Regions from separate parts of the Neobacillus sp. genome, predicted to be linked through region 2. Evidence: riboswitches for the same ligand, from Rfam matches in the RefSeq annotation. Region 2 holds a riboswitch; each other region holds the start of a gene.
What was found. Region 2 has a riboswitch for thiamine pyrophosphate ahead of thiM (hydroxyethylthiazole kinase). Riboswitches for the same ligand answer to the same signal wherever they lie in the genome.
Positions count from the first base shown of each region.

Region 1 (10,607 bases), on a different contig from region 2:
TTAAAAGTTGCCAATTTCTATGGATGTCATATCCTGATGCCGCCAAATATTATGGGATTTGAAAATCATATGAATCCGCAGTCCATGGAAATGGTAGCAAGTGTACTTGGTGCAGAGAGCGTTGATTTTGATCAGCGATTGGCATGCTGCGGGTTCCATGCTGTGTTTCCAGCTGAAAAAGAAGTAATGGATCTTACAGGGAGAAATTGTTTATCACCTAAATCTTCTGGTGCAGACTGTATTGTTACACCTTGTCCTTTATGCCAAATGCAGCTTGATGCCTATCAGCCAGATGCACAAAAGGGCTTCAGTGAAGATATTACAATGCCAATCCTACACTTACCTCAGCTTATCGGATTGGCATTAGGATTCTCACCTGAAGAACTGGCAATTCAAAGGCATGTTGTCACGGCGATTCCTGTTTTAAGAGAAGCCTTAACATTAATTTAAGTAGGGACTCCTGGTGATTAGTTCAGACAAGGGGGGCTGTTTTCATGCAATATATCTTTGAGAAAAAGGCCAAATTGGTCGGAAGTGTCGATAAAGGAATGCTCTGGCTTCTGAATGTCCATGATGATTGGATTCATGATCAATATGGTGAAAGTTATATCTATTACGGACAAATATATTCTTCACTTAACCCATTCCATCCATTATCAACATCGATAACTGGGTATTTCCACGATGATGATTCAAAGAAATGGATTAAAGTAAAAGCTGGAGTTGCAAAATTCAATCCCGAGAATATTCAAGACTCTTGGGAGGATAAGCTTGAGAAATTAATTAAGATTAAGTTTAAAACCGGTGGCTATAAATATGTAAAGAAAAATGGATAAATTTGCTTATCAAATTCAGACTGCTGATGAATCATTCAAGCGGTCTGTTTTTTATCCTTATTAGCCTGAGAATTTTTCTTTTAAGGAAATTATATAAATAACCTCATTTAGATGCGTTACGGAGAACCTTATCACAAGTAACGGTAACCCAATAAATAATAAGTTTTAAAATAAACCTACTTCTCTTAATTACCAGAGATATAGGGTTATTTTTTTAGATATCACTCTTGTTTGATCCACAGTTATTTTTGGTATAAAGAAACAAAAGGAGCAGGTGTAAATCCTTCTCCAGTGTTTTCGTACTTTCACTTCATTTTTGATATAGATCCATTAAAAAGAGACAGCAGTATTCTTGCTTCATTAAATAGAAAAGAATGATTTCGTATTATAAAAAACGTGATGACAAACCTCATTAATTGAAAGCTTTTTTATTTCGGATATCGTTTTAATCGATTCTTTCATCATGGAGGGATGCGTCATCTTTCCGGTAAAAGGTCCTTCAAAAGGCCATGGACCATCTGTTTCGACCATGATTTGCTGAAGTGGATAGGATTGAACGAGCTGTTGAATTTCCTCCTCATACAAAACATCGGGCGTGACAGAAATGTAGTGCCCGTTTTCTGCCATTCGCAGGATCGTTTTGGAATCACCTTTGAACCAATGGAAATGGGCTTTTGGAACGGAGTATCTCTCCAAAAGGTCACAAACGATGGGGGCATCTTCATAAACAGCATGAAGGACGATAGGTTTTTCTAATTCCTTACTTAGTTTAATAAATGCTTCTAATAGTTCAATGTATTGGCTACGTTGAACAGTAGTTAGTTTTTGTTCTTTTCCTAAATAATAAGGAAGCCCCACTTCACCAACTGCGACCATGTCATTTTGATTGCTCTTTATCCAACTGAAAAGTTCCTCCATTTGTTTCTCCGTAGGGGGCGTTTGTTCAGGATGAAAGCCGAAAGCTGGCTTAACCTTTGAGTATATTTTGGCAAGATCCTTATTTTTTTTACTTGATTCTAAATCAAAAGAAACGGATATTAGTGCTTCTAAAGATGAGTCCCTTTCAATGATATCCTTTATTTCTTGATCGTTATAATGATCTAAGTGAATATGTGCATCAATCATTTTTAGCAATGTAATCACTCTCCTGCATTTTTGAGAGAATAGTAAATTTTCCTTTTCCATTCTAAGAACTCGTCTTCTAGAAATAGACTTTCCTCTCTTGGACGTGAAAAAGGGACGTGAAATTCAGCTGCCACTTGAGAAGGTTTATTAGATAAAACAATAATTCGGTCGGATAGAAATAATGCTTCTTCAATATTATGGGTCACAAAAAGGATGGTTCTTCGATGTTCTTCCCAAATTGATAAAAGCCATTTTTGCATATCAAGTCGTGTTAATTCATCTAAGGAAGAAAAAGGTTCGTCCAAGCAAATGATGGATTGTGGACTTAATAATGCTCGAATAAAGGAAGCCCTTTGTTTCATACCACCTGATAATTCATGAGGATACGCATTTTCATACCCCGTTAATCCAGCGATATTGATCATTTCTAATGCTGCTTCTTTCTCTTTTTTTCCTTGAAGCTCTTGCCCTAGCAATACATTTTCAAGAATGGTTCTCCATGGAAGGAGAGAAGGGGTTTGTGGCATATAGCTTATATAACCCCGTTTTCCGTTAATGACTTGATGATCTAAGTGAATGGTACCTTGATCCGGAGAGAGGATTCCTCCGATAAGACTAAAAATGGTACTTTTCCCACTACCTGATGGACCAAGAATGGAGACAAACTCATTCTCATCAACTGTGAATGCGAGATTCTTGATCACTTCATTCTTGTCAAATTGCTTAGAAATATTTGAAACCGTAAGATGACTCACTTCCATTTCGCCCCTTTCAACTGCCACCGAACGAGCCAGCGTTCAATAAGAACGATGATAGAAAAATATAATAAACTTAATGTCACAATTGCAAATATGGCTACAAAAACTCTATCTGTACGGAAGGATGAGGAGGCAAGGGTCATATAAACACCAATACCTTCCTTCGCTCCAAGCCATTCGGATATAACTGCACCCATGACACTGTAGGTAGCGGATATTTTTAAACCAGAAAATAGTGAAGGAAGGGCATAGGGAAGCTCTAGTTTCCAAAATAATTGCTTATTCGATGCCCCTGCCATAATCATGTAATGCTTTAACTCATTGGAAGTTTGCTTAAATCCATCTAATGCGGCAACGGTAATGGGAAAAAAGCAAACGAGAGTGATGACAATCATTTTTGGTAATAATCCAAAGCCAAACCAAATCACTAAAAGAGGAGCTAGGACGATAATAGGAATGTTTTGTGAAATGATTAGCAACGGATAAATCGATTCCCGAATGAAAGGGAGCAAGTGCAATAGAATAGCCGTAAGTAGACCGATTAGTAAACCTAATGCAAATCCAAGTAAGGATAGATTGATGGTTGATAATAAATGGGGGTAAAAGTTAGACCAACCATCGAAACCCTCATAAAATATTTTTGTCGGTGTGGGTAAAAGCCAATCCGGAACTCCAGATTTAATCGCAACCGTTTCCCAGACAATGAATAAAAGGAGGAGAACCAATAACGGTCTCCACCCTTTCGCTATGATTTTCATCATTATCTATATTTCTCCGTAAGCTGATCCATGGAGATGCCTGATGGCTGGTACAATACTTTTATTTGGGAGATAACGTTACTGCTTCCCAGCTCAATCATGCGATCGTTCATTTTCGTGATCACCTGCAGTAATTGCTGTAAATCGCCTTCCATTGTTGTTTCAAGAGGATGTACCTCAAATTTTACCCCTGACTCTTGAATTACTCGGATTGCTTCATCTACATATGGAATAACACTTTCGCCATTTTTTGTTTTTGGTATGATTTGAATACTGATCAGTGAATTTGTCATTTCATCACCCCTTATTGTGGTAAAAATTGATTTGTAAATGCTTTTTTAGCATCAAGCTTTTTCTCAAGAAGTCCATTGTCAAACATCCATGAAGCATAATTTTCCCATACTTTTTGTTTTTGCTCGCCCCATCTTGGTGCATCATCTTGATATTTAGAGGCTAGCCATTCTTGACTTTTTTTAACAAGCTTTGGATCCAAGTCAGGCACTGCTTTAATTAAAATGTCGGCAGCATCGGATGGATGTTTAATAGCAAATTCATACCCTTTGGAAACAGCTTTTACAAAAGCTTTAACTGTATCAGGGTTTTCTTTCATCATGTTTTCATTCGTTGCGAGAACTGGCGTGTAATAATCGAGTTTATCAGAGTAGTCGGTTAGGTATACCATATTGAGCTTTTCTCCACGCAGCTCTGCCTCTACACCGGTCCAGCCATAATAAATCCATGCGAAATCGATGTTTCGTTTCACCGCTGTAAAGAAATCAGTATCACCCATATTTACAATCGAAACTTTGTTCACATCGGCATTTTCTTTTTTCATTAAGGAAGAAAGAACAGATTTTTCAACAGGTGAGCCCCAGCCACCGTATGTTTTACCTGCAAAATCCTTTGGTGTAACAATGTTCTTCGCAGCTGGTGAGGCAAAACCTGAAGTATTATGTTGAATGATGGCTGCTATAGAAACGAGAGGAACGCCTTGTATACGTGCCTGTGTGATCGATTCTTGATAGCTTACCCCAAACTCTGATTTACCTGAAGCCACAAGCTGATCTGCTCCAGCATCACCTGGCATAATGATGTTCACATCTAATCCTTCGTCTTTAAAATAACCTTTTTCTTTTGCCACATATAAACCGGTATGATTCGTGTTTGGTGTCCAATCTAGAACGACAGATACCTTTTTCAGAGAGTGTGTGTTTTTCTTATTCGTTTCTGATGCTGATTTCGGATTGCTACAACCTGCAATCATTAATAATGAACATAAAACGATTAACCACTTTTTCATTCCTACTCCTCCTATGTAGATAATTAGAAAAGCGCAAGCGCCCTGGTCAGCGGCGTATGACCTGGAGCTCTCCAACTGAGATAAAGGAAACACGAAGAGCCGAAGGCGATTCGATGTTGACTTATCGTAGGGCGGAGAGCGAAGGTCACTAGCCGCTAGGGCGCTGGAGCTAGACAATAGAAAAGCGCAAGCGCCCTGGTCAGCGGCGTATGACCTCCTCGAAAAAGCTAACGCTTTTTCTTCGTGCGCTGCTTATGCTGCCGAAGCTTTCCTTGTGGAGCTAGACAATTAAAAAGCGCCCTAGGGGAGAACCCAGGGCGCATATAAGCAAACAATTTTATTTGTTCAAGAATATGTTCCCTCCGCTGGTATCAACCAGATCAGGTTTTAAGAGTCAACATCTTAAGGATGTAATCTCAACCGGCAACACCGGTTCCCCTACAATTCTAACTATTAAATTATATTCCAAACACATTATAACAGAATTCTTTATTTTGACTAGTGCAAAATATGGAAATTTGGTAGAAAGGGGAGAAAGTTTCAACTATTCTAGATTTGATAATCAGTATAATAAAGGGAGTCTATTTCCATGGGTCATTTTAGTTCTAACGTGTTCAGGTTTTTATTTCAGCATTTTTGAAAATATTAGCAGTGACTTTTACCATTGATATCTTTGTTGTTTCTTTAAAAGTTGCATAAAAACAAGATGGAATTGCCATAAAACCTTTCATAATAGGGCTTTATTTGGCACATACTCTCTACGGTTCAGAAAAGTGTCATAAGTTCGTCAAAAAACCGACGAATTAATTCATAAATGTTTGATATTATACTTATGTAAATATTAATTTTAAAACGATAATAATTTTAATTTAATATTTATTTTAATAATCTGGCTTTTTTAGCAATCTTTTAATTAGAATTCGCAATAACTACTCTCATCTTTGTGAAGTAATGAACATAATTTAAACAGAAAAATCATGAAAAATGCTTAGGGAGGAAATGAGTATGGATCAAGTCTTTTTAGCGAGACTTCAGTTTGGTGTGACCACAGTTTACCACTTTTTCTTTGTTCCACTTACAATCGGTCTGGTGTTTATGGTCGCTTTAATGGAGACTTTGTATGTTACGAAGAAAAATGAGACCTACAAGAAAATGGCAAAATTTTGGGGTCACTTGTTTTTGATTAACTTTGCCGTCGGGGTTGTAACAGGTATTATTCAAGAATTCCAATTTGGTATGAACTGGTCTGATTATTCGAGATTTGTAGGAGACGTTTTTGGTGCCCCACTTGCAATTGAAGCACTGCTAGCTTTCTTTATGGAGTCAACCTTTATCGGATTGTGGATTTTCGGCTGGGATCGTCTCTCTAAAAAAATGCATTTAGCATGTATTTGGCTTGTATCGATCGGAACCATTCTTTCAGGATTTTGGATCTTAACGGCCAATTCCTTTATGCAGGTTCCTGTCGGCTATGCAATCAAAAATGGACGGGCAGAGATGAATGACTTTTTTGCACTTATCACAAATGGCCAACTGTGGGTTGAATTTCCTCATGTTTTGGCAGGCGCCTTATGTACAGGAGCTTTCTTTACAGCAGGAATTAGCGCCTATAATTTGTTAAAGAAACGCAATATGGAGTTCTATAAAAAATCAATGAATATTGCTTTAATCATTGGATTGATTGGTAGCATTGGTACTGCATTAACCGGCCACAGCCAAGCTCAATATCTAGTAAAAACACAACCAATGAAAATGGCGGCTGCAGAGGGCATCTGGCAAGATACAGCAGACCCGGCACCTTGGTCAGCTCTTGCGATCATTGACTCAGCTAAAAAGGAAAACAAGTTTGAACTTAACATTCCTTACGCCCTTAGCTTTCTATCTTATTCCAAATTTGAGGGCAGCTTAAAAGGAATGGAGACACTTCAAAAAGAGTATGCAGCGAAATATGATGACAAAGTAGGTAAAGGGACAAATTACATTCCTCCGGTAAAAACAACTTATTGGAGCTTCCGGTTAATGATTGGTTTCGGTGTAGGAATGATCTTATTATCTATGATTGGATTATACCTATGGAAGAAAGGAAGACTTGAAAACAGCAAGTTGTTTTTGAAGTTTTTACTTCCGGCGATTTCCTTTCCGTTCCTGGCCAATACGTTTGGTTGGATCATGACGGAAGTAGGCCGCCAGCCTTGGAGTGTTTTTGGCTTGATGACCACTGCCAATGCGGTCTCACCAAATGTTTCCGGGGGCAGCGTTTTATTTTCAATCATCCTGTATGTGTTAATTTTTACAGTTCTAGCTATTGTCATGGTTTATTTAATGATTCGAGAAATCAAAAAGGGTCCTGCAGACCAGCTAGGAATTACCCCAAATAAAACAATTGATCCGTTTGATAAGGTAGGTGCTTAGGATGGAATTAAGTGAATTATGGTTTGTCTTAATCGCCGTTTTATTTATTGGTTTCTTCTTTCTTGAAGGTTTTGATTTTGGTGTCGGTATGTCAACAAGGTTTTTGGCTCGCACTCAGACTGAGCGATCGATCATGATCAATGCCATTGGGCCTGTTTGGGATGCGAATGAAGTTTGGCTCTTAACTGCCGGTGGTGCGATTTTTGCTGCTTTCCCAAATTGGTATGCAACTATGTTCAGCGGATACTATCTTCCATTATTAGTTGTATTACTTGCTTTAATTGCCCGCGGTGTTTCCTTTGAATTCCGCAGCAAGGTTCCCAGCAGTCGCTGGACAAATGTCTGGGATTGGGCGCTCTTTTCTGGCAGCTTGTTGCCTCCGTTTTTACTAGGTGTTTTATTTACAAGTATGCTTAAAGGAATGCCAATCCATAAAGACATGAATATGACAGCTGGATTCACTGATTTCATTAATGTATACTCGCTATGGGGAGGTTTAACTGTTACATTGTTATGCCTTTTACATGGATTAAACTTCTTGACGTTGAAAACGGAAGGGGAACTCCGAGAACGGTCAGCCGCCTTAGCGAAGAAAGTAGTCCTAGCGGTTCTGGGGGCACTCGTCGTCTTTGTTGGATTATCTTGGTCCATGACTGATATTTTTGAAGTTCGTCTTATACCAGAACTGATCATTGTCGTTTTAATTGTCCTTGCCTATGTGATGTCCTATACCTTTATCTCCAAAAAACGGGAAGGTTTAGCCTTTACGATGTCTGGTCTTGGCTTAGGGTTGACGGTTTCAGCGATTTTCGTGGGGCTTTTCCCAAGGGTGATGATTAGTTCGATAAATAAAGCTTTTGATTTAACGGTTTATAATGCTTCAAGTGGAGCATACTCCTTGAAAATAATGACCATTGTGGCCCTAACAATTTTACCGTTTGTCTTAGGATATACGATCTGGAGTTATTATGTCTTTAGAAAACGAGTTACAGATAAGGAGCATTTAACGTACTAATGGATAAGTCATTGTTCTCATACACGGGAATAAAGCAGGTCCTTGGAAGTTTGGCATTATTAACCATCCTTCAAGGTATCATGATTATCACTCAGGCCTATTTTTTGGCAGATTCAATCTCCTCCCTTTTTGGGGGAGATTTGTTTCGTCATGTCATGAAAGAATTGGCCTTTTTCTTTTTAGCTCTCATTATTCGCCAAGTACTTACATTTTTGAAAAAAAAGATTTCCTATCGTTTTGCAGTCAACACGAGTGTTCATTTAAGGGAATTAGTTTTGGAAAAGATATTTCAACTTGGTCCGCGGTTTGTCTCAGCGGAAGGATCCGGCCAGACCGTAACCTTAATGATGGAAGGTACCATGAAATTTCGGCGCTATTTGGAGCTTTTTTTACCGAAATTAATGAATACCGCCGTTATTCCGGCTATGGTTTGCCTTTTCATCTTTTTTGAAAATATCCGTTCCGCGGTTATTTTAATCATTGCCCTTCCAATCTTGGTTGTTTTCATGATTCTTCTTGGGGTGGCAGCAAGAGAAAAAGCAAATCGTCAGTATGAATCTTATCAAATGCTATCCAACCATTTTGTTGACTCTTTAAGAGGATTAGAGACGCTTAAGTATTTAGGCCTCAGCCGAGAACATATTGAAAAAATACATTTCGTAAGTGAACGATACCGAAAAGCCGTGATGTCTACATTGCGGATTGCTTTTTTGTCCACATTTGCACTCGATTTCTTCACCATGCTTTCTATCGCAACGGTGGCTGTATTTCTGGGAATCGGTTTAATTAATGGGACTATGGATCTGAAACCAGCCTTAACCATCCTCATCTTGGCACCGGAATATTTTTTACCAATTCGGGAAGTTGGAGCTGATTACCATGCGACACTTGATGGAAAAGAAGCGGGTAAAAAGATGCAGGAAATTCTGCAAAAGGAAATGACTGAACTAGGACAAGACCCCATTCCAGCATGGCAACCAACTAGTGTTTTCACTGTAAAGGATATGAGTTTACGGTTTGATGATCAAAACGATAATGGGTTAGAGCATATTGATTTTTCCATATCAGGAACGAAAAAAGTGGGGATCATTGGCGCAAGTGGTGCCGGCAAATCTACATTAATCGATCTATTAAGTGGATTTTTAGTTGCTACGGAAGGTGAATTTCTGATTGATGGTAAAGGATTCAAAAACCTCTTGCAAAAAAACTGGCAAAAGCAGGTGACCTATATCCCGCAGCACCCATATCTTTATTCCGATACCGTTTTTAACAATATTCGTTTTTATCACCCTCATGCAACGGAAGAGGAAGTTAAAGCCGCTGTATCTGCAGCAGGATTGACGGAGGTTATTCAAACATTGCCGGATGGGTTGAATACGATAGTTGGGGAAGGCGGACGAATGTTAAGCGGAGGACAGGAGCAGCGAATGGCCATTGCACGGGCATTTTTAGGAAACCGTTCGATTCTTTTGTTAGATGAACCTACCGCCCATTTGGATATTGAAACAGAATATGAATTAAAAGAAACCATGTTGCAATTGTTTGAAGGGAAATTAGTTTTCTTTGCTACCCATCGTCTGCATTGGATGATGGATATGGATCAAATATTGGTTTTAGATCACGGGAAGTTGGTTGAAACAGGGACACATGAACAATTAATAGAACAACAAGGATTTTATAGTCAGCTGGTCAAGTCGCAATGGGAGGGGTTCTGATGGATAAGGAAAAATGGATTATCCCCTATTTAAAGCAATACCGCGGTTTGTTTATGCTGGCCATTTTTCTCGGAGGACTCACCATTCTTTTTGGTGGAGGCTTAATGTTTACTTCCGGTTACTTAATTTCAAAAGCTTCAACACGGCCGGAATCGATTTTAATGGTTTATGTACCGATTGTTGGCGTTCGCACCTTTGGAATTGGCCGGTCAGTATTAAGCTATATCGAAAGGCTGACAGGCCATCAGTTCGTTTTAAAAATTCTTTCCAACATGCGTGTCCGTCTATATAAAGTGCTCGAGCCTCAAGCAGTGTTACTAAGGTCGCGTTTTTTAACAGGAGATATCCTTGGTGTTCTCGCCGATGATATTGAAAACTTACAGAACTTTTACTTGAAAACCTTGTTCCCATCGATTGTTTCACTCGTTGTTTACACAGTAATCATTTTTTGTGCCGGTCTTTTCTCCATTCCATTTGCTATTCTGTTAGCTGCCTTAATTGGATTACTAATCTTTGTAGGACCTATCCTTTCCTTTATTTATATGAGGGAGAATAATGAAAAGGTAAAGCAGGGAAGGAACCGCCTTTATCAGCAGTTTACGGATGCTGTGTTTGGCATGAACGACTGGCTCTTTAGCGGGAGATATAAAGATTTTATTCAGCGTTATGAAGACCAGCAGCACCAATT
Region 1 is NZ_DALZYO010000009.1:57,346-67,952, reverse strand. Features, by position in the region: gene RTR43_RS07030 (CoB--CoM heterodisulfide reductase iron-sulfur subunit B family protein) at 1-450, shown strand, start outside; gene RTR43_RS07025 (molecular chaperone GrpE) at 495-836, shown strand; gene RTR43_RS07020 (TatD family hydrolase) at 1,197-1,970, opposite strand; gene RTR43_RS07015 (ABC transporter ATP-binding protein) at 1,976-2,716, opposite strand; gene RTR43_RS07010 (ABC transporter permease) at 2,713-3,480, opposite strand; gene RTR43_RS07005 (thiamine-binding protein) at 3,480-3,770, opposite strand; gene RTR43_RS07000 (ABC transporter substrate-binding protein) at 3,782-4,777, opposite strand; TPP riboswitch at 5,118-5,227, opposite strand; gene RTR43_RS06995 (cytochrome ubiquinol oxidase subunit I) at 5,783-7,189, shown strand; gene cydB (cytochrome d ubiquinol oxidase subunit II) at 7,191-8,204, shown strand; gene cydD (thiol reductant ABC exporter subunit CydD) at 8,204-9,919, shown strand; gene cydC (thiol reductant ABC exporter subunit CydC) at 9,919-10,607, shown strand, end outside.
Region 1: another riboswitch for thiamine pyrophosphate. It lies ahead of RTR43_RS07000 (ABC transporter substrate-binding protein); the one in region 2 lies ahead of thiM (hydroxyethylthiazole kinase).

Region 2 (10,607 bases):
AAGGCCGCCTCCAAGCGATAAACCAAAACCAAGCAAAACCTCTTTAAGGGTAGCTGGCAAATGGTCCTCCAGCAATAGCTCGCGGTTTTCTATAAGCGACATCCAAATCGCTGATGGGGAAGGCAGGATAAAGGCAGGAATCATCCCTCTTCTGACTACCCATTCCCAACCACATACTAATAGCATGGTTACAAGCAAAAATGGGCAATATTCTCCCAGCCATTTTTTCCAGTTACCTATCATGGTGAATCAGCCACTCCAGTTCTTTTCTCATCGTAATAAACTCAGATTGATAAATTAATTCTGAACTTCTTGGTCTTGAGAGCTTGATGTTGATTTCTTGCAATGTTTCCCGTCCAAGCAAATATATTCGGTCGCTTAACAGGATGGCCTCTTCTAAATCATGAGTGATGAACACCACCGTCTTTTGTAATTCCCCCCACAGTCCTAATAACCAGTTGTGCATGTTTCGTTTTGTCAGCGAATCGAGTGCCCCAAACGGCTCGTCTAACAATAATAGGCCTCTGCCCGTCATGATTGTTCTCAAAAAAGCGACCCGCTGTCTCATTCCTCCAGAGAGTTCATCCGGATAGGCACTTTCCCACTCCGTCAATCCAAACCGGTCTAACCATTCTCGAATCTCGGGAATTCTCCGTTGGCTATTTTCCTTCGACACCTCCAGCGGCAGCAATACATTGTCTAAAACCGTTCGCCATGGTAACAGTAAATCCTTCTGCGGCATATAGCCTACCTTCCCTAACCTGTTTCCAGCGTTTTCTCCATTAATCCAGATTTCTCCCTGGTCAGGCTCTAGTAAGCCGGTAATCAATTTAAATAGGGTACTTTTCCCAGATCCACTTGCACCAATTACGGAGACAAATTCTCCCGCTTTCACATCCATGGATAAATTTTGAAAAATGGGCCTGTTGCCTTCAAAAGCATATGTAAGTTTTTCGATTGAAACAAAAGATGAGTTAGACAGGCCAATCTCCTCCTTCGTAAACCATATCCCAGAACATGTATTCAAACCGCGACGTCGTCAAGAAATGGTCTGTTAAAATAGCTAACTCTCGTTCAGACTTTCCTTCTACCAACCAATCTAGCAAATCAATGAGCCACATGGCTAACGAACCAAATTCATTCGAGGAATACATTTTTACCCATTCACCATATAATGGATGCTCGCTGGAATTCGGATAGTTATCTGCTAGCATTGTGCTAATCTCCCGATAACTCCACATACAAGGCAGCAGCGATGAGATTAATTCCTCCAAAGATCCATTCTGAGCAACATTCAGCATATACCGTGTGTAGGCTAAGTTAATGGGTGAGGGCTTAGTTTCCTCTAGCTCCTGGTGGGTAATGCCCAACTTGGCCGCGTAAGTGCGATGCAGCTCCATTTCTCCGTTTAATGTATCATGCAATAATTTCGCAAAAAATGTCATCGTATCGAGGTCTCTGGCTTTAACCACCCCCAATGCAAAAAGCTTGGAATAGTCGATTAAAAATACATAATCCTGCTTCATGTAACGTATGAATGATTCCACTGGAAGCGCTCCACTCCCCAAGCCAACAACAAAAGGATGCTGATGGATTTTCTCCCATATATCTTTTACTTTTACATTAAGTTGTTGCGAAAATTTCATTTTTGTCCCCCATTTTGCACATTTTTAGGCTGGTTGTTGCTTTTCACCTGATCCCATTCTCTTTAAGAAGCATTTATCAGCGGAAAATTGCTATTTATCAGCGATTTCAACCAATATATCAGCGAAAAACGTTTTTTATCAGCGATTTCAATCAATATTTCAGCGAGATTGTATTTTAACAGCGAATCCAAGATTTATCAGCGATTCATTTTTTCAGACCAAAGTGAATTTAAAAACCCGCTCACCTGGAAATGGAATAAGCGGGTTAAAAACACCTCCCACTTCCCTCAACAGGTATCAACTTGTCCGGGTTCAAAGGGTTCAGAGGCACCCTCCATCTCCAGCCTCAAGGCTTCCCCTAGTGAATGTTTATTTAGTTTTTAAAGATTGATCAGCCATTATTAAGATTTTCTTTCTTAAGAAAATAGTTAAAATCATCAACCCAAGCAGGGCTCCCGCAAAAGAGCTAAAAATGAATAAAGGAATGAAGCTAAAAACGGTTGCTTCTTTCCCAAGTAAAAGAGTTGCAATTGGATAACAAAGAACCGCACCAATAATCCCCGTTCCAATAACTTCACCGATAAAAGCCAAATAGATTTTTCTAGTTTTTAAATATAAAAGAGAGGCCAGCAATGCCCCAACCATACTTCCGGGAAAGGCAAAAACCGAACCAGTACCCATCAAATTTCTAAGTAAGGAGACACATAAGGCCTGAGCAACAGCGTAAAATGGACCCAAAAGGACAGCTGATAAAACGTTTAAAAAATGCTGAACAGGAAATATCTTGGTAAATCCCATCGGAATTGATACCAGGTTACTCGAGATCGTGCCAATCGCGATCAGCATCGCCGTCAAAGTTAATTTATGAGTTTTGTTCATCTGATTTTTTCTCCTCAACACTATCACTTAATGCCCTCGCTGCTACCATAGGTGACGCTTCATGGCTAATTGCTGTGATCACCGAAACACCATCTGCTCCTGCTTCCACGACGGATCTAGCATTTTCGTGAGTGATTCCGCCGATTCCGACGATTGGGATGGTGAAGCCTTCTTTTCTTAATGTTTGGATCAATGTTGTCCCACGGGATGGCTTGGCATCCACCTTTGTTTTCGTCGGAAAAACTGGACCAATCCCAAAATAATCCGCTCCCTCTCTCAGAGCGACCTCGGCTTCTTCAATTGAATGAACGGAAACACCGAGGATTTTATCACCAATTTTTTCTCTTACCGATTTGACAGGCTCATCTTCTTGCCCGATATGAACCCCATCTGCATCAATTGCAAGCGCTAGCTCGATATCGTCATTGACGATAAATGGGATTTGATGATCCCTACATATGCTCTGCAGTTCTTTGGCTAGACTTAACTTTTCAGTACCTGTTAAAGCTCCTTCACCCTTCTCACGATATTGAAAAAGGGTTATACCGCCGGCAATCGCTTCCTCCAAAACATCTTTCGGGTTTTTCAAGCAGTTGTTACTGCCCATAATAAAATAAACTTTCAGTAACGCTCGAAGGTTGATCATGGTCTAGCCAACTCCTAAATATTTTTTCTTTTTCCATATGCCCAATGGTTGGTAGGACCATGTCCGTGACCAATTTCAATCTGGTCTTCAATTGCTGCCTGAATAAATTTTTTCGCTATAACTACGGCATTATGTACTGTAGAGCCCTTCGCCAATTCAGCGGTAATCACAGCCGAAAAGGTACATCCGGTTCCATGGGTATTTTTTGTGTCAACTCGCTTGCTGCTAAAAGTGAAGAATTCCTTTCCATCAAACAGTAAATCACTGGATGATTCAAACTCATCTTTATCATGACCGCCTTTTATGACGACATTTTTCACACCTATTTCATATAGTCGTTTGGCAGCCTCCATTTTCCCTTCAGTGGTTCGGATTTCCATCCCTGTCAGCACCTCTGCCTCCGGGATGTTTGGAGTCACAACTTCAGCAAGCGGCAATAAATGGTTTTTCAGCGCAGAAATGGCTTCCTGTTGCAGCAATGAAGCCCCACCCTTCGCAATCATTACAGGATCGACGACGATATTTTTCCATTGATATTTTTTGAGTTGCTCTGAAACGGCATCGATAATATCTGCACTAAAAAGCATTCCTGTTTTCACCGCATCTGTACCGATATCCTCCCCGATAGCTTGAATTTGTTGAATAACTGCCTCGGCTGTCATCGGATAGACTGCATGAACACCCAAAGTATTTTGCGCGGTAACAGCCGTGAGTGCCGACATGCCGAAAACCTCTAACTCCTGAAACGTTTTCAGGTCCGCTTGAATTCCTGCTCCACCGCCGCTATCAGAACCTGCGATTGTTATGGCCTTTTCAATCATAGTAACCCCCTAAAATTCCCTAAAAGAACTAAATTGATTGATATCTTCAAAAGAAACGAGTGATAATTGGTTCAAAAATTCAATTTGGAAACTACCCGGGCCTAGGTCCGCTGTTTTTCTAGCAGCCTTTTCCGCTGCAATCCCATAGTAAGTTAAAGCAGCCACCGTTGCCCTTAAAAAATCCTTTTCCACTCCCACAAAAGCTCCAATTACAGAGGTTAATAGGCAGCCCGTTCCTGTCACCTTTGTCATAATCGGGTGTCCATTTGAAACTACATATGTTGTTTTTCCGTCAGTTACAACATCCTCTTTTCCAGTGATGACAACCACACAGTTCATTTTTTGTGCAGCAGTAATCGCAAGTTCAGTGATATTCCCTTTGGCATCCCCTGCATCGACGCCTTTAATTTCCCACTTCTCGCCGACCACATTAGCCATTTCTGCGGCGTTACCCCTAATAATGGACACCTTTACCTCATTCATGATTTTTTGCGCGGTTTCCGTCCGATAACGAGTAGCGCCGGCACCAACCGGATCAAAGATCACTGGAACACCCGATTCATTTGCTGCCCTTCCAGCAAGGATCATCGAATCCACTGTTTGTGAATTTAACGTACCAATATTCAAAACTACTGAATTAGCAATCTGTGCCATATCAGCTACTTCTTCCATTGCATACGCCATTACCGGTGAAGCGCCAAGGGCAAGGAGCCCATTCGCCGTGAAATTAGTAACCACGACATTAGTTATGTTATGTACAAGCGGGTTAACCTCTCTTACTTTTTGCAATGTTTCGCACAAGCTGTTTTTTTCCATGTTAAACACTCCTTTTTTTTTAAAATAAAAAAAGCCAGGTCCATAAAAATAGACCTGGCTAGTAAGTATAAGAATAAAATCACTTAACTCAACTACTTTCCTACGCTGGTATTACCCAGATCAGGTCCAAAGGGTTAAAAACTTAAACGTTTTCTCTCAGCCTGATTACAGGGCACCCCTAGTAGATACATTCGTATTAAATTAAATAAATCATAACTCTATTAAATAATACTGTAAAGAAAATTGTGATAAATAAATTCTTATCAAAGGAAAACGCACTCAATAGCATTGAAGAATAAATCCAACCTTTTCAAACCGTTTATTTTTCAAATCGTCTTTGTGGGTGCAGAAATACAGTATTCCAGATTCCCTCAGATTCGTTCCTGAATTGGCATTACCAGCGATTATAAACTCGCTCGGCAAAGCCTAAGAAATCTCTTACTTCAATAACACATCCATCATCAAGTACTGCCTTCCCATTGAACCTACCAAATACTTGGTGCTGATCACTGGCAATTATTCCAATCGAAGTAAAATCAGATCGATCCAAAATAGGATTAAAGTTCATTTCAAACCTACCATCGCTTGATGAAAAGTTCCATTGCGTCATATAATCAAATTTACCACCCTCTTTCTTCGGAATATGAAAGGTCACTTCTGCTAATTTATGTGCACGTCCATCGTAAAAGAGCATATTTTCACTTGCTGCCGAAGTATCACCAAAGCCGTACCCGATATTAAAACCGAACGTTTTTCCATTCGCGACACCTGATGCTGATCCCCAGTACCATGTATTCTTGTAAGTCCAAACACCCCTTCCCCAATCCAGGATGCCAAAGGAAGTAGCGGGATTGAAATGATACTCTTGGCCATCAATGGTGACAACACCATTAGCCCTCATACAGTTAATTTTTTGATTATAATAGAAGGCTTTTGGATCTTCCGCGAATGGAGTTGCAATCACCATCGAATCCTTTGGTTCGTCACTTAAGTTGATGTCACAAAGAAGATCCTTGCCTTTATCAAAATTTTTCATGGAACACTTTAGCCTTCTCGCTGTCCCTTTATGAAGAAATTCAATATGGATTCGTTTATCTCTGTATACAACGTCACCCACTTTTGATGATGAAGGTAACTGCAACTTACCAAATGTAAAGGGCTTGATAATGCTAGTTGTTCTATATCTGGCATTTTTAAAATCCATAAAGGAAACACTTAATAGCCCCATATACGAATTATCTGCAACTGTTAGGGCGACACCAAACTCATCATTCGCAACAAAATAATAATCCCACTCTTTGATTCGATAAGAATGTGCATGGATATCCTCACGACGATATTCGTGCAAAAGGTCTGTTGCATACCCTTTGTCGTTTAGTTCACCCCTGTCATTAAGCAACTTTTGAGGTGTCTCCATTTTTCTTTGCATAAATCTCACCTCACTTATTAATCTGAAAGTTCATCTATACATTTCAATTCGAGAAGCACCTTGCCAAGACCTTTACATTTTGAAAAAAAAGAGTGCCAAATCAACATTGATTTGATACTCGATTTATCGTCAATGAATACCTTTTTTCTACAAGTGGAATTTCCCTCATGCCTTATCGGGCTATATCCATTAGCTCTTTAAGCTCATTTGTAAATCCCTTTACTACTCGATTATCGAACACGGAGACCGGGACACCCATAAAACCAAGTTCCTCTACTTCCTTTTGATAATCAGGGTTTGCTGATACGTTCCTTGTCTCAAAAGGGATTCCTTCCTGTTTAAGTACCTGTTTGACTAAATCGCATTCAATGCAATCGTTTGTGGTATAAACGATTATCTGCTTTTTCATCACTTCTTTTTCCCCTTTCTAAATTTCATAAGGCAAAGTAAAAAACGAGATCTAGCACTACCTCGAGAAATGTCATTTCTTGCGCTTTCCCAAGCAATAATTCCATTATAAACACTTCACGCTAAAATTCTATATTGGCATATAAAAAGAAACAAACCCCGTAAAATCACGAAGTTTGTGTATAAATTTGAATTAAATTCCATTTTGTCCACCTGCGGCGGACACTTAGCCCAAAATGTCTTTCTATGGTGCCTGACACCATTAATTTGAGCCTTTAGTTAAGTCGTTTTTTATTTTTTTTATGTGAGCGAGTATTTCTTCTTTTGTGTCGGGTCTGGTTAGAGCGATGTCGATTGTTGCTTTAATGTAGCCGATTTTGTCACCTATGTCGTAGCGTTTTCCCTGAAAATTGTATGCTAAGACTGTCTTCAGTTTATTTAGCTCATTAATGGCATCGGTAAGCTGTAGTTCATTCCCTTTTCCAATTGGAAGCTTCTCTAATATTTCAAAGATTTCAGGTTGTAATACGTAACGACCCATGATCGCCAAATTGGAAGGAGCGTCCTCTACTTTTGGTTTTTCTATTAAAAAATCAACATTGTAAAGATTTGAACCTCCCATTGAACCCTTTGTCTTAACTATACCGTATTTACTAACATCATCTTCCGGGACATTCTGAACACCGATAACTGAACTTTTATTCTTTTCATAAACACCAATTAACTGCTTCAAACAAGGAATTTCCGACATCACGATATCGTCGCCTAATAAAACAGCAAATGGCTCTTTACCAATAAAACTTTTAGCACAAAGAATTGCATGTCCGAGCCCTTTTGGCTCCTTTTGCCGGACATAATAAATATTTACTAAGCTTGAAATTGACTGGACTTCCTTTAATGCATCTAACTTATTCTTTTTTAATAATGTATCTTCCAGCTCATAGGATTTATCAAAGTGATTCTCAATTGACCTTTTTCCCCTGCCTGTGATCAAGATAATCTCCTCAATCCCCGATGCGACCGCTTCTTCCACAATGTATTGGATTGTTGGTTTATCAACTATTGGTAACATTTCCTTTGGTTGTGCTTTTGTGGCTGGTAAAAAACGAGTTCCGAGGCCAGCGGCTGGAATAATGGCCTTGCGGATTTTCATAACCTGCCTCCATCCATTTTCTATTTTATCTATTTTATGCACATCGACAAACTCGGTTCATGACAAAAGCCTATAAACCAACAACTCCCTTTCCCTATCGGGTCTGGGAGTTAATGGAGTTTTCTTTTAGTGGTCGGTAGATCTTTTTTAAAAATTTGTGCAGCAAATCTGGAAGAATTTTTTTGCGCCGAGTCACTAGGGCGGATACGATCGCCTTTTTTTCATCCTTTGTGACATTCCAGTCATCAGGAATTAATTCAACAATTTCTTCGATTAATAGAATAGGAATAGTTTGAATTAATTTCAGTTGATCAAAAAACTGTTCCTCATCCTCTATAAAGGACACCATTATTTGATGTGTTGCACTTTTTATCATTTCAACTGGTAAGTTTTCCAAATCACTTTGCTGCCAATTGTAAGATCCGAAAACTTCAGCCTGGTCAATAATCCAAAGATGGTAAGAATCTTCTATTTCTTCCCTTAATAGAATATTTTTGCGCGTGCGGTCCTGGTTACACAACCAGTAATCAAATAAGATAATCCCTGCTAATGATGGATGATTAATAATATAGGGGAAACTTGAAACCTGGTGACCATCCAAACAATTAGGAACATACAATGAAGCAAATTGGTACTGTGTGTGGCTCATTTGTAAAAGTTCGGGCAATTGAGAAGAAAATTCTTGTGGAATTTCTACTATTTTGGCATAAGGGATTGGGAGTCCAAGATATCTTCCCAAGCAATAGCCAACCCATTCATTCGGTAATGATTTTTCAAAACCATGTTGAAAATATTTCACTACATAGTCTTTTCCATCACTAAAAGCGATTAAATGAGCATTCGATTTCCCCTCTAGTTTTCTAATGTATTCAATTGGCTCGATCATGGAATATTCACCTCACCTTGGTCAGCAATAACTGTCGGGACCATTTTTTGTAACAAGTCAATATATTGATCCGCGACCACTTGAATGGCAAACTTTTCTTCCACTTTCTGAATCGCCGCCTGTGACATTTGTTGATGTATTTCTGGATGGTCGATAATATTATAGATTTGCTTAACAGCATCCTCGACATTTTGTCCTCGGAAAAGAAGTCCTGTTTCCCCGTTTACCACGATTTCATTAATTGGCATGATATTAGAGGCAACAACCGGCACACCACATATCATCGATTCAATAAAGGTATTCCCGAACGATTCTGCTTTAGTAGTAGCAAGGGTGCATCCGCCAGATTGACGTATTTTCGCATAAACATGTGGCATTTGTTGATAAGGAATGACAGGAAACCACTTGATAATATCGGTAAGGTCCTCCCCTTTCCAAACAGTTGCAAACTCTTCACGCTGGATACTCTGCGCTCCACCGATGATCCAAAATTCAATATCATTACGTTCATTTTTAATCTGTTTGGTAATTTCAACAAGCATGGGCCAGTTCTTACGTTTGTCTAATCTGCCAATCCAACCAATAATTTTTTTACCTTTAGTCAATGTGGGCGCACTAGTGAGATCAATTTCCTCCGCAGGTAACGCCCGGAAAAAGGAAGTATCTACACCATTATTGATGACCTGGATAGGAATGGCATCTGTCAGAATAGAGACCAAACGCTTTTGATATTGTGAAGGAACAATAATTAATTCTGGAAGAATTCCTTTGAAGTTTTTTAAATGGGGCTGTAGCTTAATCAGCTCTGGCGTCCGTGCTTCTATTAAAATAGGACCTTTATATTTCGCTTTTTTAATCCATTTATAGGCAGCACCCGTGTCGACGACAATGATCGCGTCATAGGCATTATCATTAATGATCTTAATAATTTCCTGTTTATCCTTTGTTAAATAAACTTTGGCTACATCCTCCATAATATGGAGACCGCCGTGATCGGTGGTATAGAGAAATTCTGTGTCGATTCCATGCTTTTTAAAATAAATAGCTCGATTTCGCCATCCTGCATTTACTCCGCCAACAGTAAGCAGACGCCAGATTACAAGTACTTTCATATTGTTAGCTCCTTGTATTATATGGGTCCTCCTCATTTTGGGTGGCGATGATTATAGCCTGCCTTCTTTTTCTCTATCGACATGTTAGAGTAGAATCATGTTATTTATTTATATATAGTGTTGGCGTTTTTTCATGCGACTTAGACGATCACGGTATCTTTCCCCTTCAAAACGTTTTCCCCCATCGCTGTGTTTTTCATAGTGACGAGGACTTCCTTCTCCAACAAAACGTCTATCACCTTTGTGACCCCTGTCTTGATCTCGGTCCCGGTCCCGGTCTCTGTCACGGTCGCGAAGTTTTCCATGTTCAAGCGAATCCCAATACTCATCTATTTTTTTCATAACTGCTTCAGGACTTTTCCCCCGAGCCAGCATTGTTTTGACCCATTCCTCTTTGAACACCTTGTGTACTAACCCCTGTAGTTGAACAACATATTTTTCCTCATCCTTCGTTGTTAACAACTTTTTACTTAGTTTTTTTACCTTTTCCTTGTCTGGTCGTTCTGGAAGCAGGATTTGATAAATTTGATGGGATATTTCTTCCATCCGGATGTAGTGGAGCCATTCAGCATATAACTCTGGTGCCATTTCTTGGACATGTGTTAAAAAGATTGCTTTATTTTCCTCCCCTAAGGAGATCAATAATTTTCGGGGAAAAGGATAAACGCGGTCACGCCAAACCGTCCTTGCCACATCGATTACTTTCAAGTTCCCATCTTCCTGTATATAAATTTGCCGTTTATGATGGTCAATCCGGTCAAAGCCAATGCTCTTAAATGTGATTAGCATTTCGATTAGCTTCCTGGAAAGT
Region 2 is NZ_DALZYO010000010.1:74,731-85,337, reverse strand. Features, by position in the region: gene RTR43_RS07815 (ABC transporter permease) at 1-243, opposite strand, end outside; gene RTR43_RS07810 (ABC transporter ATP-binding protein) at 233-1,027, opposite strand; gene tenA (thiaminase II) at 975-1,646, opposite strand; gene thiW (energy coupling factor transporter S component ThiW) at 2,016-2,525, opposite strand; gene thiE (thiamine phosphate synthase) at 2,509-3,171, opposite strand; gene thiD (bifunctional hydroxymethylpyrimidine kinase/phosphomethylpyrimidine kinase) at 3,186-3,992, opposite strand; gene thiM (hydroxyethylthiazole kinase) at 4,002-4,808, opposite strand; TPP riboswitch at 4,889-4,998, opposite strand; gene RTR43_RS25635 (DUF1963 domain-containing protein) at 5,088-5,231, opposite strand; gene RTR43_RS07780 (DUF2804 domain-containing protein) at 5,203-6,237, opposite strand; gene RTR43_RS07775 (glutaredoxin family protein) at 6,410-6,646, opposite strand; gene galU (UTP--glucose-1-phosphate uridylyltransferase GalU) at 6,908-7,798, opposite strand; gene RTR43_RS07765 (HipA family kinase) at 7,893-8,684, opposite strand; gene RTR43_RS07760 (glycosyltransferase family 4 protein) at 8,681-9,796, opposite strand; gene RTR43_RS07755 (serine/threonine-protein kinase) at 9,905-10,607, opposite strand, start outside.

Region 3 (10,607 bases), on a different contig from region 2:
TTGAACGTTCCTCCTTTTACTTTAAACATGTAAAAAAAGAGACATACCGCTAAAGTGCGGTATATCTCCCCAAAAAAAGAGACAAAAAAACACACGTTACGTATCAAAAAAGAACGTAACCTGTGTAATGTCATTTTTGCCATTAACGCATGAAAAGAATTAAAAAGAAAGCTTTTTAGGACAGGTTACATTCCAGTATTCAATTTTTAAACAAGCATTATTCAATACAATCATCTCGTAACCCTCCATTTCCTTTTTTTTCTTACTTTGTAAGATTATCATCTGTTTATTTAAAAGTCAATTCCCATTTTTCAGAATCATTCTGCCCAAACTGCCGTTCCATAGGCGATAATTTCTGATGCCCCTTGCATAACAGAGCTGGATTGTAAGCGCATGCCGACGATGGCATTCGCACCTAATTCTCTTGCTTCGTCTGTCATTCGGTCGATTGCCTTTTGTCTAGCTTCATTTAACATTTCGGTATATTCCTTAATCTCTCCACCGACAATCGTCTTCAAACCGGCTAATAGATCTTTGCCAATATGTTTAGATTGCACCGTACTCCCTTTTACAAAGCCAACAAGTTCTTTTATTTCCTTGCCAGGAATGCTATCAGTGGTAACTATCATCATCATTTGGATCCTCCACTTTTTTATTTTTTTTATGCAAAATTTTTCTTACAAAAATTAAGTAAAATAGTGTTGGCATTGGTGCTTGGATAAGTCCCACTATCCCCCAAAGCCAATAGTTATGGCTTCGTTTCCGTGCATCCAAAAATAAATATATGCTTTGCAATAGCAAAATAGAGACAACAACAATGATTGTGAATAATGGATGCTCCTTAATCATATATGATTCGCCTTCTTCAATAACCGAACACTTGTGTATACCACGATAAAGATGGTGGTGATGATTTGCACAAGAATAAAAATTGCCGGCATCTGATAAAGAGAAATAATCATCCCACTTAAAATGATGAATGCGACAATAAAAAAGACCGATAAATCGCTGATTAATTTTTTCTTTTTGTTCTGCTGCTCTTTGATAACCATTTGTTCAAACCATTGTAAATTGGGCGTATAGACAGGGAATTGATCAATCCTTTGTAATCCTTCTTGCAGCTCGTGAATAGCATCAAAGTCTTGTTTATTTTGTTGTTCGCTGTTCAGAATAACGACTTTCTGTTTCTTCACCCAGCTTCAGCTCCCTTCTTACTGACTTTATTCCGTTATGCACTCTTGATTTAACCGTTCCAGTAGAAATTTTCATCCATTCGCCAATTTCTTCGTAGGAGTAACCATAATAATGCTTCAAAATGATAGGAATTCGGACGTCCTCCGGTAATTTCCCAAGTGCCTCAAGGCAATCATTCCATTCTTCATTTCTGCTTTCAAAATGCCATTTCAACTTACGGTATACTTCCTCTTGTCCCTGCCAGTTTTTTTCTCGCTTCTTTTTTCGGCATTGGTCAATGTATGTATTGGTCGCAATTGAAACAAGCCATGTGGAAAATTTACTTTGACCATTATATAGGTGAATCTTTTGAACGCATTTCGCCATTGTCTCCTGTGCTAATTCTTCAGCTGTATCGGGATTCATTGTAATTTTCATTAAATATTTTACAAGGAATGGATAATTTTCTTTAAACAACATGGCAAAAGCAAGATGATCCCCTTTTTTCGCATTTTTAATCAATGCATCCATTCGACAATTGCCCTCTCTTTCCCCATCAACCTTGCTTTTCTCTTTTATTTATTTAGACGAATGAAACTCCAATTCGTTCATCCTAATTTTATTTTACCTTTAAATATCATTTTTTTTTAGAAAAATGTCATTAAATATACATTCATTTATTTCAGCTTATTGACATTTTTTATAAAATTAAACTGATGTAAAAATTATGTTAGTTCAACGGTTTAGTTTTATGATTTTGAAATACAGAAAGGAAGTGCTCTATGGCTTATAAGCCTCGAAAAGAACGGGAAGAAATAACAATATTAAGAAGCTTAAACACTAGAATGAATTTGCCTGAAGAAGACAAATGGAACTATTTGAATCTGAAAAAAGGTTTTGAAGGGGAAGTGATGTTCGATTCCTTAACGGAAAAGCTTCAGAGTGGATGTTACGTAAAAAAAGGCACAGAACAATGGTCCGTGCCTTTCGTTTATTAATGTTCTTTCCCTTTCCCTTTTCCTTTTCCTTTTCCCTTTTCTTTATTCTTCTTATCCCATTTTTCCTTTTGTTTATTCCACTTCTCCTCCCACTTTTGAACCTCATTATTAAATTTCTTTTGAAAATTACTAAGGTTCTTTTCTTCTTCTTCCTTTTTTCGCTTTTCAATTAATGAAGAGATATGCTGTACATGAAAGCTTTGGTTTGGAGAGTTTTTTAGAGCATCCTTCATCACTTCACGGAAGATAACAGCCGAACCTGTGCCGCTCGTAGGATTTATATAATGCTCGGCATCCGTTATATCATAACCAACCCAGAAAGATCCCACTAGCTGTGGTGTGTAGCCAACAAACCATTGATCCTTCAGCCCATTGATTCCTTTAATCGGAACCTGGGTAGAACCTGTTTTACCTGCCGTTTCCCGGCCAGGAATTTGTGCTGCTTTTCCGGTACCTTGTTCGACAACACCCAGCAGCATCGTTGTCATATTGTCAGTGACTGCTTTGGTCGTCACCCGCTCTTTTTTGGTCTTCCACTCAGCGACAACCTGGCCATTTGCATCGTTGATTTTTTTAATCACATGCGTTTCTACTCGTACACCGTTATTAGGAAAAACAGAAAAAGCTTCTGCCATATCAATTGGCGATACTCCTTTATGCAAGCCACCCAGAGCAATTGATAAACTACGGTCAGCCTTATCCAAGGTCATGCCAAACCGGTTAACGGCATCTAATCCTTTTTCAATTCCCAGTTCATTTAACAGCCAGACTGCTGATACATTTTTCGATTCCTTTACTGCATCATACATCGGTACTTCGCCTTCATATTGATGATTATAATTGCTAGGTTCATAATCGCCGAATTTCATCGGCTCGTCCTTTAACATATCAGTAATTTTCCAGCCCTCTTCAAGTGCCGGGGTATACACAGCTAATGGCTTGAACGATGACCCTGGCTGTGCCTTTAACTGCGATGCTCGGTTATAGCCCCTAAAAGTATGATCCCCTCTACCGCCAACAAGAGCCCTTACCCCACCTGATTTAGGGTCAACTAAAACTCCCCCGCTTTGCACAAGCCGGTCATTTCCTTTTGGGAATAAGGCATCATTTTGATACGTCTTCTCCATTGCCGCTTGCATGGAAGGATCAAGTTCGGTATAGATTTGATAGCCGCCTGTTAATAATTCATCTTGAGATAACCCGTACTGTTTTATGGCCTCATCTAATACTTGGTCAACATAATAAGGAAATTTACCACGGAACGGGTCACCGCCCTTGTCATCGAGAACAACCTTTTCATTCTTTGCCTTTTCAACTTGCTGTTTTGTAATAAAGCCTTGCTCGTTCATTTTAGCTAGCACAAGGTTTCTTCTTTCGGTTGCCTTTTCCATATGTTCATAAGGATTTAAGGCAGAAGGAGCTTTGATTAATCCCGCCAATAAGGCGGACTCGCTTATGGTAAGGTCTTTAACCTCTTTTGCAAAATATTTACTTGCGGCTTGTTTAATTCCATATGCACCATTCCCAAAATAAATTTGATTTAAATACATCTGAAGGATTTCCTGTTTCGTATACTCCCGTTCAACTGCTAATGCTAAAAAAACTTCCTCCAATTTCCTTTTCAATGTTTTTTCCGAAGTAAGTATCGTATTTTTCGTTAATTGTTGTGTGATAGTACTACCACCTTCGACCATCCCACCAGCCTTTAGGTCGCGGAGGAGAGCCCTAGATGTACCAATTAAATCAACACCGCTATGTTGATAAAAACGATGATCCTCAATGGCAATGATGGCATTTTTCATTGAATCAGGTACTTCCTTGATTGAAACTCCTTCATTCTTATTCGCAGATACTTTGCTTGCTACCTCCCCATTTACGTCATAAAAAACCGTTGGCTGGGGAAGCTCATTTTTCAGTTCTGATATATCTGCATCCTTGGAAAGATAATAAAGAAGTCCAAAGAAACTTAGAATCATAATCAACACAGTTAACACCAAAACTTGGAGTAAATGCCACTTTTTCCAGTTCTTAAAGAATTTGAGTACAGCTAATTTTTTCATTGTGCCTCCTAAGATATGATAATGCGTAAGGAAAGGATATCCAAACGGCCGATTATCTTTACCAGGTATAATTTTCGATGAATGGCTAGATTTTATGACTATACAAGGAAAACTGACTGAAAACATAAAGTGCGTTTTACGCCTCCAACAATTATAGTGGAAATAGAAAACATCCAAATAACTAAGCTTCCATAATAAATGGGATGTGAACAGAGTTACGCTTTACTTAATTCGTCGGACTTACTGTATATTTTTCACTATGATTGGATTTGCTGATTCGTTGGGTGCTTAGCCCCTTTTCAATACAAAAGACAGGCCTCGTAGCCCGTCTTTTCAAATTTCTTCTATTATAAACCTTTGGTCAATTCTTTAAAGCGCTGCTTTGTCATCTTTTCATCAAAGCTGCTGTAAATCCGATAATTTCTTTCATCTAATATCCGAAAATGTTTGCTTAGAATATTTTGCTGGAGAATAAATCCACTTTTCTTCGAAATCGCTTTCCACCATATCCGGCCGCCAAGTGTTTTCATCTTACGATAATCAATACCTTCCCTAGCAACCGTTTCCAACACTTCTAAGGGCTCGTTTCCAAATAAAAATTGAACTGTTTCCGTTTCCCGAAAAAGAGCACAAATTGCAACAACAGTAGACCAATTGGCCAGAACTCTTCCCTTCTCAATTTGCACAAGCGTTTTCTTGGAGACACCAATGATATCTGCCATTTTATCCTGCGTATAACCTGCTTCTGTCCGGATCAGACGAAGCTTTTCAGAAACCTGCATGATAATTTCATCTCTGGTCACGTTTTAGCCCTTCTTTCAATCGCTTCTAGTGTAATTTTACACAAGTTCCTCGACTTTTAAAAGTAATTAAGCCTATTTAAAGCAAAAAACTACTATCGTCTTAAGATAGCAGTTTTTTACGAGACATTTATTTCAATTTCGGTGGAATAGCGCATTGGCTTGAGCATGAATTTTTCAAGTCGCAGGCGGCACATTTTCCCTTTTTGGATTTATTAATAAATTTCACAAAATGCCAAATCGCGTAACCAAAGATAGCAACACCTATCAGAACACTGGCAATCATTTACTCCACCTCTTTTATAAATTAGACCCATCCGAACAGCTTGCCGCCTTGATAGATAATTAAGGATAAAATATAGGCAATGGCAAACGCATAAATCATCGAAAAAGCTGTCCACTTTTTAGAGTTTGTTTCTTTATAAATTGTTGCTACTGTTGCCAGGCATGGAATATATAACAAAATAAAAACCATGAAACTATAGGCAGAAAGCGGGGTATAATAATTAGCTAACAATCCTTGTAGGCTGGCATCATTCGGAACAAAATAAATAATATTCATCGTCGAAATAATCGCTTCTTTTGCAAGGAAGCCAGTAATTAACGAAGCCGTTGCCTGCCAAGTACCAAATCCAATTGGTGCAAAAATTGGTGCTATGACATTTCCGATCTTAGCTAAAAAGCTGTGATCCATATCCACATTTAAACCACCAGGACCAGCGTAGGATAAAAGCCAAATAAAGACAGAACCCGCAAAAATAAATGTCCCAGCCTTTCTGACAAACCCTTTCCCTTTATCCCAAGTACTTCTCCAAAGTGATTGAAACTGTGGAAGTCGATATGGCGGCAGTTCAATTACAAATAAGGATGTTTCCGATTTTAGGATGGTAGTAGAAAATATTTTTGCCAAGATTAAAGCAACAACGATCCCAAGAACATAGAGGCTAAGGACAATGAATGCTTTGTTCCCAGCAAAAAAGGCACCGACAAATAAAGCATAGACTGGTAAACGGGCTGAGCAGGACATTAACGGCGTCAGCAGAATCGTTAATAACCTTTCTCTTGGGGTCTCAATTGTTCTGGCTGCCATTATTCCCGGTACATTACAACCGAAGCCAATCATCATCGGAATAAATGCTTTACCATTCAAGCCCACAGATTCCATGATTCTGTCCATTACCAAGGCGACACGTGCCATATAACCGGAATCTTCTAATAAGGAAATAAAGAAGAATAAAATGAAAATTTGCGGTACAAATACGAGAACACCACCAACCCCTGCAACTAATCCTTCAATAATTAATGCATGGATAAAAGCAGATGCATGAATAGCGTTTAACACTGTTTCAAACCCGTTGGTAACTGGACCTGTTAAAAGGGCATCTAACGCATCCGACAACGGCGTTCCTAACCAATCAAAGGTAAGCATAAACATTAAATACATAAGCAATAAGAAAATAGGCATCCCAAGATAACGATTCGTTACAATGCTATCAATTTTTTCAGAAAGAGGAATTATCGAATTACTTTTTCTTGCTACGTCAGCAACGATATTCTCTATGACTTCTTTTCTCTTTAAATAGATAAAGTTTGCTAATGATTTACTATCATATTGCTTCTGTAATTTCAATTCCAGGTTTGCCTTAATTGCATTCAGCTTTTGAGGGTCTGCAATACTATTAACATAGTTTTTAACATATTCATTACCTTCAAAATATTGAATCGCCAAAAAGCGTTCAGAATGACTAGTTTTCCCCTTTAGTTCACCTGTCAGTGTTGTTACAGCTTCCTCAACCTCTTTTCCATAATAAACGAGGTTCTTTTTCGTTGGCTGCATCGATTTGGTTGCGATCACATCGACAAGCTTATCGCAGCCCTTTCCACTTCTGGCGACAACGGGGACGACAGGCACGCCGAGAATTTCTGAAAGCTTTGAAGAGTCTATATGAATCCCACGCTTATTTGCTACATCTATCATATTTAAACCGATAAGGGCTGGCTTTTCAAACTCAAGTAATTGGAGTGTTAAATGCAAATTACGTTCCAATTGTGAAGCATCTAATATATTTAGCAGACGATCTACGGATTCATTCAAAAAGAAAGAAGTGACAACCCCTTCATCCTTTGACAGCGGATTTAAGGTATACACACCAGGTAAATCAATTAAATGGCCAATATTATTTTTGAAAACGCCAACTTTCTTTTCAACTGTTACACCGCTCCAGTTCCCCACATACGCATAGGAACCTGTTAGATTATTAAACAATGAAGTTTTCCCGGTGTTGGGGTTTCCAATAAGAGCGATTTCCATTATATTCTCTCCACTTCAATCTGAACTGCTTCCCTGCGTCGGATTCCGACACACTGTCCGCAAGACTCAATCATAATTGGGCCGCCAAATGGCATGACACATTTCACACACACTTCTGATCCCTCTGTAATCCCTAAATCAAGTAATCGTCTTTGTACCAGGTTACCAACATGAGAAATATCAATAATCTTTCCCTTATCTCCTGCTTTTAACGATGCAACCATGTATATCACCCTATCTATGTTAATTGAGAATGATTATCTTTCTATATTAACAGTTTAACACTTTTTTATGGGAAAAAGCATACTTATTTTGTGACAAAAATACGAAAAAAAAGAAAAGCGATATGCTTCTCTTTTTCATCCCTTATTAATGTACTTGTAAAAACCTTTTTTTAGGCATTGAACTGATAACAAGAATGATCACAATAGCACTAATTACAAAGCTTGGAAGCATATAGGTTCCATTATATATCAGCGAGTAAATTGTAACCGGTTGTCCCTTAGGTGCGTAATTTCCGAAGAAAACAATACCAGAAACAACATGGCATAGATAGCGGAGCAAACTGCCAAAAAATGCTCCAAATATCGCATAAATCATCCATTTACCCTTTTTTCCTTCTGCAAGAGATTTTTGAATTTGACCTGCAAAAATCCCAGCTAAGCCAACAACTGAAAATGCGATAAAGTAATCGATGATACCTTGAACAATTGTATAAATTTGTGCGAATCCTAGAATGAATTGTAATAACCCTAGTAAAAAGCCTGTTAGTAGACCGCCTTTAATGCCCCAGCGGTATGCCATTAGGAAAATAGGCACCATTGCGATGGAAATAGATCCACCCTGTGGCCAAAATTTTGTCATTAAAAATCCCGATAAGAGGTCTAATAAATATGCCAGTGCTGTAAATACAGCGACCTCAGTAATAAATAGCGTATTACTTTTTTTTCTGTTCAATTCAGTGTCCCCCTCTATTTTGAAAACAAAAAAAAGCAATGCAAGACGAAAAGGATTGTCTGCATTGCTTTAATATCCGGCAAACCACATCCCTACGCTAGTGTTACCTAACAGGTTCATAGGGTCAGAACTCGAACGTTCACTCTCAGCCGCCTAAAGCAGCTCCCCCTGTGGAAGTATTCAATTGTTTCCATATCGAATATACAATTGTTTTATCACTTTGACAAGGAAAATACTACATTCGTGTTGAAAACCTATGATTTTCTTTTAACATAAGAGGGACTACTTGCCAGATGATTCACGAAATACTCAGAAAAATTTTTATTTCAATTATAAAGGATTTTGTTCATTATAAGCGAATTAGTTTGTATTCAAGGTTGGTCAGGAGGTTATCATGTTTACAGAAAAACAAACTGAAATGCTTGCTTTTTTTGATCATAATAAAGAGGCAATATTACATGAATGGAGAAATTCATTTCTCTTTACTGAAGCAGAACCGTATAAAGAAAAAATCCGCGTATATGCTGAAGCTCTTTTTAACGTAATATTAACTATGCATAGGATGAATGACCAGGAGCTTTTAGCTGTGCTTGAAAAACTTGCGATAGAAATATCTGGTGAAAGAGTTATCGCTGATATTAACATTGGCGACTTTGTTTATAATGTTAATTTAGGCAGAACTGTTTTATGGAGTTATTTTAGTAAATCCAGAATTCCTTGGTCGGAGATACATGAATCAATGAACAGAATCAATTTCTGTTTCGATAAATTTCTTTTTTTTGCAGTCTCTCATTATACAGAGGAAAAAAACAAAATCATTGAGGAAAAGACAATATTCATCGACTCGACTCATCAGGATCGGTTAACACTTCTTGGACAAATGACGTCAAGCTTCATTCATGAATTTAGGAATCCACTCACTTCTGTTCAGGGATTTATTCAATTACTGAAAGCTGATTATCCAAATATGCGATATTTAGACATTATTTCGAGTGAGTTAGACCAACTAAATTTTCGAATTTCACAGTTTTTACTTTTGTCCAAAAAAGAATTAATCGGTAAGGAAAAAGAATATTTCAAATTAAATAAGCTAATTAGTGATGTATTAAACTTTCTATACCCAAGTATATTAGATGGTAAAGTGAAAATAACAATGGATTTAAGTAATGATTTTACACTCCATGGGTACGCTGATGAAATTAGACAAGTATTCATTAATATTATTTTTAACGCTATTGATGTTCTCAATCACCATGTGAATGAGAATCCAACGATTGAAATTGTTAGCTTTTTAGAAAATAATCAGAAAGTCTCCATTAATATTTCTAATAATGGACCGATAATTCCATCAGAACTGCAACAAACCATATTTGAGCCATTTTTCACCACTAAAAAACTCGGCACAGGTCTTGGGTTATTTGTCTGTAAAGAAATTATTGAAAAACATAAAGGGAGCTTGTCTTGTGATTCTAAACCTGAAAAAACCACCTTTTCGCTGACACTCCCTCTCGCTACAGTGTCAAAATAGCATGAATAAACTTGTTTAGAAAATCCCTGCTTTAATAAGGCAAGGATTTTCTTTTTTTCTTCCTTAGAAACCTTCCGAAAAAGTTTTTTTGGCATATGATGTACTAAAAATTTTTTCGGGAGAATAGGCCTATGTTTACATTAAAAGTTGATCACGATATTGAACTTCAATTGTTAGAACGACATCATGCCTTTAATCTGTTTCAGCTTGTTGAAGAAAACCGTGATCATTTACGTGAGTGGATGCCATGGGTGGATAGTATGAACAGCCTTTATCAGTTTGAATCCATCATACCAGTTTGGCTAACACAATTTGCAGAGAATAGTGCTCTTAATGTCGGGATTCTTTACAAAGGGGACCTAGTTGGTTCGATTGGGTTAAATCAAATGGATTGGTACAACAGTACAACAAGCATTGGCTATTATCTTGCCAAAAAAGCAGAAGGTCACGGTGTAATCACCCGTTCGGTTCAAGCCTTGTTAAACTATTGTTTTTTTCAATTAGGATTAAACCGTGTCGAAATTCGTTGTGGGGTTAAAAATAAGAAAAGCCAAGCGATTCCGGAAAGACTAGGTTTTGTTAAAGAAGGGATAATAAGAGATGGTGAACAATTAAACGGCCGCTTTCACAATCTTATCGTTTACAGCATGTTGGCTCGTGAATGGAAAGGAACTAAGAGAAAATAAGTTTTCAAAAATAAAGGATTCCTTTGTGCTGCCAATTGGCAGCTTTTTTTAATATTTTATTAAATTTGCTCATTGGGTCTATTTTTGGAATAAT
Region 3 is NZ_DALZYO010000018.1:37,802-48,408, reverse strand. Features, by position in the region: gene RTR43_RS12655 (YbjQ family protein) at 318-632, opposite strand; gene RTR43_RS12650 (sigma-Y antisigma factor component) at 613-849, opposite strand; gene RTR43_RS12645 (YxlC family protein) at 846-1,193, opposite strand; gene sigY (RNA polymerase sigma factor SigY) at 1,147-1,704, opposite strand; gene RTR43_RS12635 (hypothetical protein) at 1,956-2,171, shown strand; gene RTR43_RS12630 (transglycosylase domain-containing protein) at 2,168-4,231, opposite strand; gene RTR43_RS12625 (helix-turn-helix transcriptional regulator) at 4,579-5,034, opposite strand; gene RTR43_RS12620 (FeoB-associated Cys-rich membrane protein) at 5,162-5,317, opposite strand; gene feoB (ferrous iron transport protein B) at 5,339-7,342, opposite strand; gene RTR43_RS12610 (FeoA family protein) at 7,342-7,566, opposite strand; gene thiT (energy-coupled thiamine transporter ThiT) at 7,712-8,299, opposite strand; TPP riboswitch at 8,372-8,478, opposite strand; gene RTR43_RS12600 (histidine kinase N-terminal domain-containing protein) at 8,694-9,827, shown strand; gene RTR43_RS12595 (GNAT family N-acetyltransferase) at 9,959-10,513, shown strand.
Region 3: another riboswitch for thiamine pyrophosphate. It lies ahead of thiT (energy-coupled thiamine transporter ThiT); the one in region 2 lies ahead of thiM (hydroxyethylthiazole kinase).